DNA from 2 places in the Providencia sp. LY12 genome. Region 2 is predicted to be linked to the other one. Evidence: predicted binding sites of a transcription regulator. Region 2 holds the regulator's gene; the other holds the start of a gene.
The links. Region 2 encodes PurR, which represses purine synthesis genes. Its sites were predicted from a motif close to CANGCAAACGTTTGCNTG; they were not measured.
Positions count from the first base shown of each region.

Region 1 (5,611 bases), 470 kb from region 2:
CCAGAAGAGGTCGCTCAGGCTATCGCGTGGTTATTGTCTGATGAGGCATCTTACGTCACGGGAAGTTTTATCGATTTGGCGGGTGGGAAATAAAGCATTTATCGCGGATGGTTGGATTTAAGTTACTCGCTCAGACCTGCCAACCAAATCTGAGCGAATACATTTAAACTTACCTAACTGCATATTAATTTGCTTGATAACCTGTCGCTGATAGCGGCCGGCCATCGAGCAGGGCTTTACCGTCTTGCATCACGAGGCGACCAGAAACAAACCATGCAATAACTTGAGGGTAAATCAGGTGCTCTTGCAGTTTAACGCGTTCAACCAAATCGTCTTCGGTGTCTTGCGGTAAAACAGGCACATGTCCTTGCAAAATAATCGGACCACCATCGAGTTCTTCAGTGACAAAATGCACGGAAGTGCCGTGTTCTTTATCGCCGTTCTCAAGTGCACGTCGATGAGTATGTAACCCCGGATATTTAGGCAGTAAAGAAGGGTGGATATTCAGCATTTTCCCTGTGAAATGTTTCACAAACTCAGGGGTTAAAATACGCATAAACCCAGCCAAGACCACTAAATCCGGTTGATACTGCTCGATAGCGTCTAACAGTGCAGCATCGTAGGCTTGGCGGTCAGTGAATGCTTTCGAGCTAACACAAAGGGCTGGAATGCCAGCCTCTTGTGCGCGAACCAAACCGTAAGCATCACTTTTATTACTGACCACCGCGACGATTTGCCCATCGATTTCATGGCGTTGGCAGGCATCAATTATTGATTGCAAATTACTGCCACTGCCGGAAATCAAAACAACGATATTTTTCATTAGCGGATAACAACCTGCTCTTCACCCGCAGGTAATTCGCCAATGGTTCCGATCTGCCAAGCGTTTTCACCTAATACGGTCAGCAGTTTTAATGCGGACTCAACTTCGGTTTGTGGCAGAGCAATGATGATACCGACGCCGCAGTTAAATGTACGATACATTTCATGGGTGGTGACATCACCTGCTTGTTGCAGCCATTCGAATACCGCAGGCCATTCCCAGCTGTTGCCATCAATAATGGCTTGGGTGTTGTCAGGTAAAACGCGAGGAATATTTTCCCAGAAGCCGCCGCCAGTAATGTGTGCAATGGCATGAATGTCGTTTTTCGCGATCAATTCCAAGACATTTTTAACATAGATACGGGTTGGTTCTAACAGGTGGTCAGCAAGGGGTTTGCCCGCCAATTGCGTGGTTTCTGGATTGGTTTTGCTGACTTCCAGAATTTTACGCACTAATGAGTAACCGTTAGAGTGAGGACCGCTTGAGGCTAACGCGATCAGTGCGTCGCCCGCACTGACTTTTGTGCCATCAATAATTTCAGAGCGCTCAACGACACCCACACAGAAGCCTGCAACATCATAATCTTCGCCGTGGTACATGCCCGGCATTTCAGCGGTTTCACCACCGACTAATGCACAGCCAGACTGCTTACAGCCTTCCGCGATACCGGTGATAACGCTTGCTGCGGTATCCACATCCAGCTTACCGGTTGCATAATAGTCTAAGAAAAACAGAGGCTCAGCACCTTGGACAATCAGGTCGTTGACGCACATAGCGACTAAATCGATACCGATGGATTCATGACGTTTTAAGTCCATCGCGAGGCGTAGTTTAGTTCCCACACCGTCAGTGCCTGAGACTAAAACAGGCTCACGGTATTTTTGTGGTAGGGCACACAGTGCGCCGAACCCTCCCAATCCTCCCATCACTTCTGGACGGCGAGTCTCTTTCACCACACCTTTGATACGTTCAACCAATGCGTTACCTGCATCAATATCAACACCGGCATCTTTATAGCTGAGAGAGGTTTTATCAGTCACTACGGCCCCCAAGGCAATTGCATTTTGGAAAAGATAACTTCATTTGCCGATATTCTATCAGGCTCCGCAAACGTTTGCGATAGCTTTCTGACTGAAATATTTGATGCAATAAATAGTGATGTCGTGACGCAAAGCGCATGATTTTATTCGCTGCCTACAACATAAAAAATATTATGTGTATACTAATTCAGCAAATAACGCCTGATTGATGATTGTTTGACCTTAATCAAGATGATACTAGTGGCATTGAGGGGAAAAAGCGGTATAATCCCGCGATTTTTTTGTCCGGTGACGTTTTAAAAAAGTAGGAGAAACCCATGAAGATCGTTGAGGTAAAACACCCTCTCGTTAAACATAAACTCGGCCTGATGCGAGATCATGACATAAGCACTAAGCGCTTTCGTGAACTGGCCTCAGAGGTTGGTAGCCTACTGACTTATGAAGCGACCGCTGACCTAGAAACTGAAAAAGTAACAATTGATGGTTGGTGTGGTCCTGTAGAAATTGAACAAATTAAAGGTAAAAAAATCACTGTAGTCCCTATCCTGCGTGCGGGTATTGGCATGATGAACGGCGTATTGGAAAGCATCCCAAGCGCACGTATCAGTGTAGTGGGTATTTACCGTGATGAAGAAACGTTACAACCTGTCCCTTATTTCCAAAAATTAGTTTCTAACATTGATGAGCGCATGGCGCTAATTGTAGACCCAATGTTAGCAACCGGTGGTTCTATGATTGCCACCATTGACCTCCTGAAAAAATCCGGCTGTAATTCAATTAAAGTCTTAGTTTTAGTTGCTGCACCGGAAGGTATTGCTGCATTAGAAGCAGCGCACCCAGACGTTGAACTGTACACGGCTTCAATTGACCAACACTTAAATGAAGAAGGTTACATTGTTCCGGGTCTAGGAGACGCGGGCGATAAGATATTTGGTACTAAATAATAATGAAGCCGACTGAAGAGTCGGCTTTTTTTTGATAAAAAAAAGAATATTCACGACGCATAAGAGGATGACGAGCATGACACGCCGCACGATAAGTGTTGAAGAAAGACCACCATTACTACAAACCATTCCATTAAGCTTTCAACATTTGTTTGCCATGTTTGGGGCAACGGTTATTGTTCCTATTTTGTTTGGCGTGAACCCGGCAACGATTTTATTATTCAACGGGATCGGTACGCTGCTGTATTTATTTATCTGTAAGGGAAAAATCCCGGCTTATTTAGGGTCGAGCTTCGCCTTTATTTCTCCGGTATTAATTTTACTGCCTCTTGGGTATGAGTTAGCGCTTGGCGGGTTTATTATCTGCGGGGTGCTGTTCTGTATTGTGGCATTGATTGTCAAAGTGGCAGGACGCGGTTGGATAAATGTGATGTTCCCACCCGCAGCGATGGGGGCGATTGTCGCGGTTATCGGTCTGGAATTAGCGCAAACGGCAGCGGGTATGGCGGGCTTATTACCTAAAGAAGGCGCCGCGGTTGATTCAAATACCTTAATTATCTCGATCACCACATTGTCAGTCACTATCTTGTGTGCTGTGGTTTTCCGTGGATTCTTATCGATTATCCCAATCTTAATTGGTTTCCTCTCAGGTTACGCACTTTCCTACTTTATGGGGATTGTTGACTTTACGCCAGTTATCGAAGCGCCATGGTTTGCCATTCCGACTTTCTATACACCGCGTTTTGAGTGGTTTGCGATTTTAACCATCCTGCCTGCGGCGTTAGTGGTCATTGCGGAACACGTTGGGCACTTAGTGGTGACCGCGAATATCGTTGAGCGCGATTTAATGAAAAACCCTGGCTTACATCGTTCCATGTTCGCAAACGGTTTCTCTACCGTGTTATCGGGTTTCTTTGGCTCGACACCAAATACGACATATGGTGAAAACATCGGCGTAATGGCGATTACTAAGGTCTACAGTACGTGGGTCATTGGTGGTGCGGCAATTATCGCTATCTTACTCTCTTGCGTGGGCAAATTAGCGGCTGCGATTCAATTAGTGCCAGTACCCGTCATGGGCGGTGTTTCACTGTTACTGTACGGCGTAATCGGTGCTTCGGGTATTCGTGTTCTGATTGATTCAAAAGTAGATTATAACAAACCCCAAAACCTGATTTTAACTTCAGTGATTTTAATCATCGGTGTGAGTGGCGCGGTGATCCACATTGGTCAAGCTGAACTGAAAGGAATGGCGTTGGCGACTATCGTCGGTATTCTGATGGCGCTGTTATTTCGCTTTATTACCTTTGTTCGCCCAGAAAAACAGTTTGTGACTTCAGAAGTGAAAGTCTTAGACGAAAATAAAAAATAAGTCATGATTAAGTAAAATAGATTGCCGGAGTGGCTAAAGCTCCGGCAATTAACCGTCAGGCTGTTCATCTCTTCTTGTTATTTATGATAAACTCAATGGCGTTAATTGAACTGCACAATCAGAGGCGCTTCTGAATACACCATCTCAACTCTCATTACCACTTTCTCTTCCTGATGATGAAACCTTTGCCAGTTTTTATGCAGGGGAAAATGAGGGATTACTCTCTGCGCTCAAAACGGCGATTAATCAGCCTCATGGTAGTTATATCTATTACTGGTCAAGAGAAGGAGGCGGTAAGAGTCATTTACTGCATGCGGCATGTGCTGAGTTGTCTGAGCAAGGTGTTGCTGTGGGTTATGTGCCACTGGATAAACGCGCTTACTTTGTACCTGATGTGCTTGAAGGTATGGAACATCTTTCTCTTGTCTGTATTGATAATATTCAATGCATCGCAGGGGATGAAGAGTGGGAAATGGCCATCTTCAATCTGTATAACCGCATTTTAGAAATTGGTCGAACCTGCTTACTGATCACCGGGGATCGCCCACCGCGCCAGATTGACTTGAAGCTGCCGGATTTAGCTTCTCGCCTAGATTGGGGGCAAATTTATAAACTGCACCCTTTAAGTGATGAAGACAAAATTTGTGCGCTGCAATTACGCGCCAGTATTCGTGGATTCGAATTGCCTGAAGATGTTTGTCGGTTTGTATTAAAACGGTTAGACAGAAAGATGGGCACCTTATTTGATATCTTAAATAAGCTTGATCACGCCTCGATTGTCGCCCAGCGTAAAATGACCATTCCTTTCGTTAAAGACATTCTCAAGTTATAAAAAATTGGCAGCCCATCGACTGCCAATTTATTGTCTGCCAAATAGCCTGCTTATAAAATTTCCAGTACTTGCTCTGGTGGGCGACCCAACTTGGCTTTTTTACTTTTTACCACAATCGGACGCTCAATTAACTTTGGATTATCATGCATGGCTTGAATAAGCTGCGCTTGAGTGACGCTATCATCCGCTAATTTCAATTCTTTATAGATATCTTCTTTGGTGCGCATTAATTGGCGCGCATCGGTAAATCCAAGCATCTTCAGCAATTTTTCAATCTCAGCGACTGAAGGTGGCGTCGTTAAATATTCAACCACCGTCGGCGTGATGCCTTTTTCTTGCAATAAAGCCAGTGTTTCACGGCTCTTGGAGCAGCGAGGGTTGTGATAAATTTTAATTGAATCCGTCATTATCTTTATTCCTTACGGTTTTGCGTTGCTATCGCGCTCTTTTAATCGAGTGAGTTCATCGATTCGCGCATCAAAACGTTGTTGTTCATAACTGCCTAAGCGGCTTTTACGGCTCGCTTCGCTTAAATAATTAATGGCAGTATCATAGTTGCCGCGCAGTGCCATGCCTTCGGCATACGCCGCCAGTTCTGCA
Region 1 covers NZ_CM172594.1:2,388,797-2,394,407, reverse strand. Annotated here, with positions in the region: gene ACY3ZI_RS11325 (SDR family oxidoreductase) at 1-93, shown strand, start outside; gene purN (phosphoribosylglycinamide formyltransferase) at 185-823, opposite strand; gene purM (phosphoribosylformylglycinamidine cyclo-ligase) at 823-1,863, opposite strand; gene upp (uracil phosphoribosyltransferase) at 2,181-2,807, shown strand; gene uraA (uracil permease) at 2,884-4,179, shown strand; gene hda (DnaA inactivator Hda) at 4,310-5,011, shown strand; gene arsC (arsenate reductase (glutaredoxin)) at 5,062-5,418, opposite strand; gene bepA (beta-barrel assembly-enhancing protease) at 5,431-5,611, opposite strand, start outside.
Region 1: a site for PurR is predicted at 1,927-1,944, ahead of purM (phosphoribosylformylglycinamidine cyclo-ligase). Genes of this name have one in related genera too.

Region 2 (5,611 bases):
AACGTCATAATTGAATATGCTAATAATAGCGTGTTATAGGGAAAAAATTAACTCTATAAACGATATATTCACCAAATAACGTATTTATTAAAAATCAGTTCCGTTATTAATAATAGTAACGGAACTGATTATTATGATGCCAAAAAATAACGTTAACTAACGATTAGTCATGCTGATATTCAGTGTGCTTAATCGCATCATTGGACTTGCTAGCACAACGCTGCATGAAATAGCCTATAATCATTGGGATTACAGTAAATGCCATCACGCCAGTTGTAGCGAGTAAAGGGTCAAATGTAAGTGCAGACACTAATAAACTGGCTAAGAAACATAACCCTAATTGTAAGGCGTTTTGCAGTGCAGCGGCCTTACCACTAGCAGATGGGAACGTATTGAGGGCTTTGGCGACTGCAATTGGGTATGATGCTCCGTTCATTGCTGCCATAAAGCAAAATGGAACCAAAATCATGGTTAATGTTGGCTGCGTATAAATCGCCATCACAAAGAGAATAATCATACTAACGGCATAACCCGCTAGCAAGATTGGGAACAACGTTTCAGCGCGAACTTTAGCTAATACGAAGCGGCAGCCGTATCCCCCGACAATAAATGCCAGTGTTTGAGGGATATAACTCAAGCCGATATCCGCAGGGTTAAAGCCCATATTGCGTAGAATAAATGGCGAACCCGTTAGCCATGCAAAAAAGCCAGCGCTACACGCTGCATACACAAGTACGTTACCACTGAAAACAGGGGAGCTTAGCAAGGTAGCAAAGGAAACTTTGGTTTGTGGCTGGTTTTCTTCTGCGATGACTTTCGGTGCCACTTTTTTTAGCATCAAGGTCGGTAGCAGGAGTAAAACGCCCACCATCATCAGCACGATGAAGATAAATTCCCAGTTTTTGTGCTCAAGCACCCAGGCACCTAAAAGTGGCGCTAATGCAGGAGAAAGCGCCACTAAAGGCATGATAGAGGCAAATACTTTTTGAGTATCAGCTTCGTTATAGCGGTCGATAACGAGGGCCTGCCATAAAACCGCAGCAGAACAAACGCCAACGGCTTGCAAGAATCGAAGGATTAATAACTGAGTGGCATCGGTGACCCAAATCATTGCTAGACAGCTAACAATAAACAGGGAAAGCCCAACAATAAGGATAGGTTTGCGTCCTAATTTATCTGAAAGGCGTCCCCATAATAGCTGGGCAAACGCGAAGCCCGCTAGAAAGATACTTAATGATGCGCTGATAGCGCCTTCAGTCGTATTTAAGGTTGTTTGCATTGAACCAAAGGCTGGCAGATACATATCGATGGCTAAAAACCCCAGCATGCTTAGGCCAGCAAGATAAATCAAAAATCCAGAGGAGTTTTTTGTCGCAGTATTTGTCATAGTTTTTGCTTAATCTATATTTAAAATAATGTTGATAGTTATCTTATTGTATAGGCTATTTTTTTACGTTGTGAAACGGTAATATTTGGACTCTGCTATCAAATAATTTGAAAGGAAAGAAAATGTGGTCAGCTCATGCACTTGAAGTCATAGACGCAGTTGCTCGAACGGGAAGCTTTAGTGGTGCTGCGGATGAGCTGCATCGAGTTCCTTCAGCGATCAGCTACACAGTAAAACAAGTCGAAGAATGGTTAGCAGTTCCGCTATTCGAACGTCGTCACCGTGATGTGGTATTGACGGAAGCCGGGGCTATCTTTATTAAAGAAAGTCGAAGTGTTATCAAAAAAATGATTGATACTCGACATCAATGCCAACAAGTCGCCAATGGATGGCGCGGACAGTTCAGTATTGCTGTTGATTGCATCGTAAAACCGCAGCGTACGGAACAGCTGATTTTGGATTTTTATCGTCATTTCCCTGATATTGAACTGTATATCCACCCTGAAGTGTTTAATGGAGTTTGGGATGCTTTAGCCGATGGACGTGTGGATGTTGCGATTGGAGCGACCCGTGCTTCACCAATTGGAGAGCGCTATAGCTTCCGTGATATGGGCTTTATGTCATGGCGTTGTGTTGCGAGCCCCGATCACCCATTAGCAAAAATTCAGGGCAAACTGACAGATGATCAAATGCGTGAATATCCAAGTTTGTGCTTAGAAGATACCTCAAGAAGCTTACCGAAAAGAGATACTTGGGCGCTGGATAACCAACGTCGCTTAGTTGTGCCTTACTGGGAAAGTGGTTTAGCGTGTTTGGAAAATGGGCTGTGTGTGGGAATGGTTCCTGAGCACCGTGCAGCGCCATTGTGTGCAGAAGGCAAGCTTGTTGAGCTGGAATTAGCACAGCCGTTTCCTGAAAGCCCTTGCTGCTTAACGTGGGTTGAGAATGATACATCTCCAGCGTTGAGATGGCTGCTTGACTATCTTGGTGATAGCGAAACGCTCAACGCGGAGTGGTTTGCGAGCTAATGTGCTGAGGTAGACTTAGCGGCGATAATCAATAAATGGACCGTCAGCCACGGAACGGCGCTCAACTAAACGCGGATGAACTTCAATCGTTTGCGCATCTTCGCGTTTATTCACAATACGATCGAGCAACATCGCAAACGCCATTTGACCTAAACGCTCTTTTGGCTGGTGGATTGTGGTTAATGCAGGCGTGAAATATCGTGCATTACGCACGTTATCATAACCAATAATGGAAATATCTTGAGGGACACGTAATCCCATCTCGTCAGCCGCACAGATTGCCCCCATCGCCATGATGTCTCCACCACAGAAGACCGCAGTAGGGCGGTGCTTGTTACTGAGGATCTGCATCATCGCTTTATAGCCTGATTCTGGCTCGAAATCCCCTTGAACAATCCATTCATCTTTTAATGTGACTTTGGCTTCTTCCATGGCTTTTTTGAAGCCGGTTAAACGCCCAATACCTGTATTTCTTTCGAGAGAGCCAGGGATCACGCCAATTTCACGGTGACCACGGTCAATAAGGTAACGACCCGCTAAGTAACCACCGTGGAAAGAGTTATCAATAATACTGTCAGTGAAATCCCCGCGAGAGGTACCCCAGTCCATGACGACCATTGGGATATTTCGGTAATCTTCCAACATACCTATCAAGGTGTCAGGGTATTCTGAACACATCACAAGTAGCCCATCGACACGTTTTTGTGCCAACATTTGCAAGTACGCTTTTTGCTTACCTAAGTTATTGTGAGAGTTACATAAAATTAGAGTATAGCCTTTCTCATAGCAACTATTCTCGACAGACTCGATCACTTCTGCGAAATAGGGGGCTTCACTTGATGTTGCCAACAGACCAATTGATTTGGTGTGGTTGACTTTTAAACTACGCGCAACCGCACTCGGAGAATAATTGAGCTCTTTGATGGCGGCCCAAACGGCTGTTTTTGTATCATCAGCGACAAAACGCGTCTTGTTGATAACATGGGAGACGGTTGTGGTAGAGACGCCCGCACGTTTCGCCACATCTTTAATTGTTGCCATGAGAAGAAAAAACTCCTAACCAAAACTTGGTCTCTAAAATAATTCTAGTTAAATAATTACCTGCATATTGATGCATAGTACCTTTGCTGGCAATAATTTAGCGATTTGTTGTCGATTTTGTCTGATCTAGCGCAAAAACGAAAGAAATAATTGATGTTATAACATGTGATATAGACACTGGTTTTACGTTTTTGTGCATGTATACTGAAATAACCTTTTTATTTTATGGTTATTTGATAATTCAATTTCTTTATATGAGAGGGTCTCATGGATACAGATTTTAAATATGGATTGCTAGCTGCGTTTGGCTCTTTAGCTGTAATTATTTTGTTTGCTGTGCACATTTTCTGATTTCATTTCCATCCTATCTAATAAGGATGAGAAATAATTAAGGGCGAGTAATATACTCGCCCTTAGTCATTTTAGATCTGAACTAAAATTAAGCCAGATTTTCTTCAACAAATTTCCAGTTAACCAACGCCCAGAAGTTTTCTAAGTATTTTGGACGTGCGTTACGGTAGTCGATGTAGTAAGCGTGTTCCCAGATATCAACAGTCAGAACTGGCTTATCGTCACCAGAAATTGGTGTTGCCGCGTTAGATGTGTTAACGATAGCCAGGCTGCCATCTGCTTTCTTCACTAACCAAGTCCAACCTGCACCGAAGTTTTTAACTGCGGCATCAGTGAATTGCTCTTTGAACTGAGCAAATGAACCAAATGCTTTGTTGATAGCTTCTGCAACTTTACCGGTTGGCTCGCCACCTGCATTTGGAGCCAAGCAGTGCCAGTAGAAAGTGTGGTTCCAAACTTGAGCCGCGTTATTGAATACGCCACCTTCAGAAGTTTTAATGATTTCTTCTAAAGACAGACCTTCAAATTTGGTGCCTTTGATCAGGTTATTCAGGTTAACAACATAAGTGTTGTGGTGCTTACCATAGTGGTATTCTAAGGTCTCAGCAGAGATATGAGGTTCTAAAGCATCTTTAGCATAAGGTAGAGCTGGTAATTCAAAAGACATTGCGTACTCCTTGATTGCTTTTATTCAGTGTTTAGGGTGTTTGCTCGTAAAATGAGCGAAATTAAATGTACTTCTATTAATTAATCTACTTCTAGTGTAGTGACGTTGAGCTGTGCTGAGCTATTGCGCCGCATTGTAAGTCATGATTTATCATAACAGAATACAGGTTACAGTAAGAAAAAACCTGTTCCATGATGCTATTTATGCCTTAATTGTTAGTAAGTTGCATAATAATTATTCCACTGCGTGTCGTTATTGTCATTGAAGAGCAGGGAAATACATCAAGTGTTATTAATTTGCTAATATATTAACAAATAACTCCCATGATTACACGGCAAAAACACCCAGAGTGAATTTTTTATAGTAAAAAGAAAACGTTGCTATTTGCTTTTCACCTTTTGAGTACAGCAAATAGGAGTGCTATAGTATTCGCCTTATAAAACTGGCATATTGTATGAAACAATCACGGAACAATTTGCGATGTTTTGACTATGCCGGCGATTACACCGGTCAATGTGTTCTGTCTAATGAGTTGCCTTGCAAATGATTCAAAGTGGCTCAGTGACTGCAAAATCAGCACCCACGTTTTAGGATATAAAATGACAACTATCGAAAAAATTGAGCGCCAAGTTAAAGAAAACCCAATTTTATTATACATGAAAGGCTCTCCAAAACTGCCTAGCTGCGGTTTTTCTGCTCAAGCTGTTCAAGCTCTCTCTTCTTGCGGTGAGCGTTTTGCTTACGTTGATATTTTACAAAACCCAGATATTCGTGCAGAGCTACCAAAATATGCTAATTGGCCAACATTCCCACAGTTATGGGTTGATGGTGAGTTAGTTGGCGGTTGTGACATTATCGTTGAGATGTTCCAACGCGGCGAATTACAAGCTCTGATCAAAGAAACTGCAGACAAATACCGTCCAGCAGATGAAACCATCACTGAGTAATTAAATTGTTGAATAGGCTTTAATGCTTATATTGATGAAAACCGTATTAGCCTAAAACTAATACGGTTTTTTTGTTTTTAGGGGGCGAGGTTATTGAGGCTCACTAGGTAGTGGCCATCCACCTAATTTTTTCCATTTATTGACTAACTCGCAAAATAATAGCGCGGTACGGTTAGTATCGTATAGGGCT
Region 2 covers NZ_CM172594.1:1,918,057-1,923,667, forward strand. Annotated here, with positions in the region: gene punC (purine nucleoside transporter PunC) at 164-1,387, opposite strand; gene punR (DNA-binding transcriptional activator PunR) at 1,510-2,415, shown strand; gene purR (HTH-type transcriptional repressor PurR) at 2,431-3,456, opposite strand; gene cydH (cytochrome bd-I oxidase subunit CydH) at 3,724-3,807, shown strand; gene sodB (superoxide dismutase [Fe]) at 3,896-4,474, opposite strand; gene ACY3ZI_RS09105 (Grx4 family monothiol glutaredoxin) at 5,074-5,421, shown strand; gene rnt (ribonuclease T) at 5,512-5,611, opposite strand, start outside.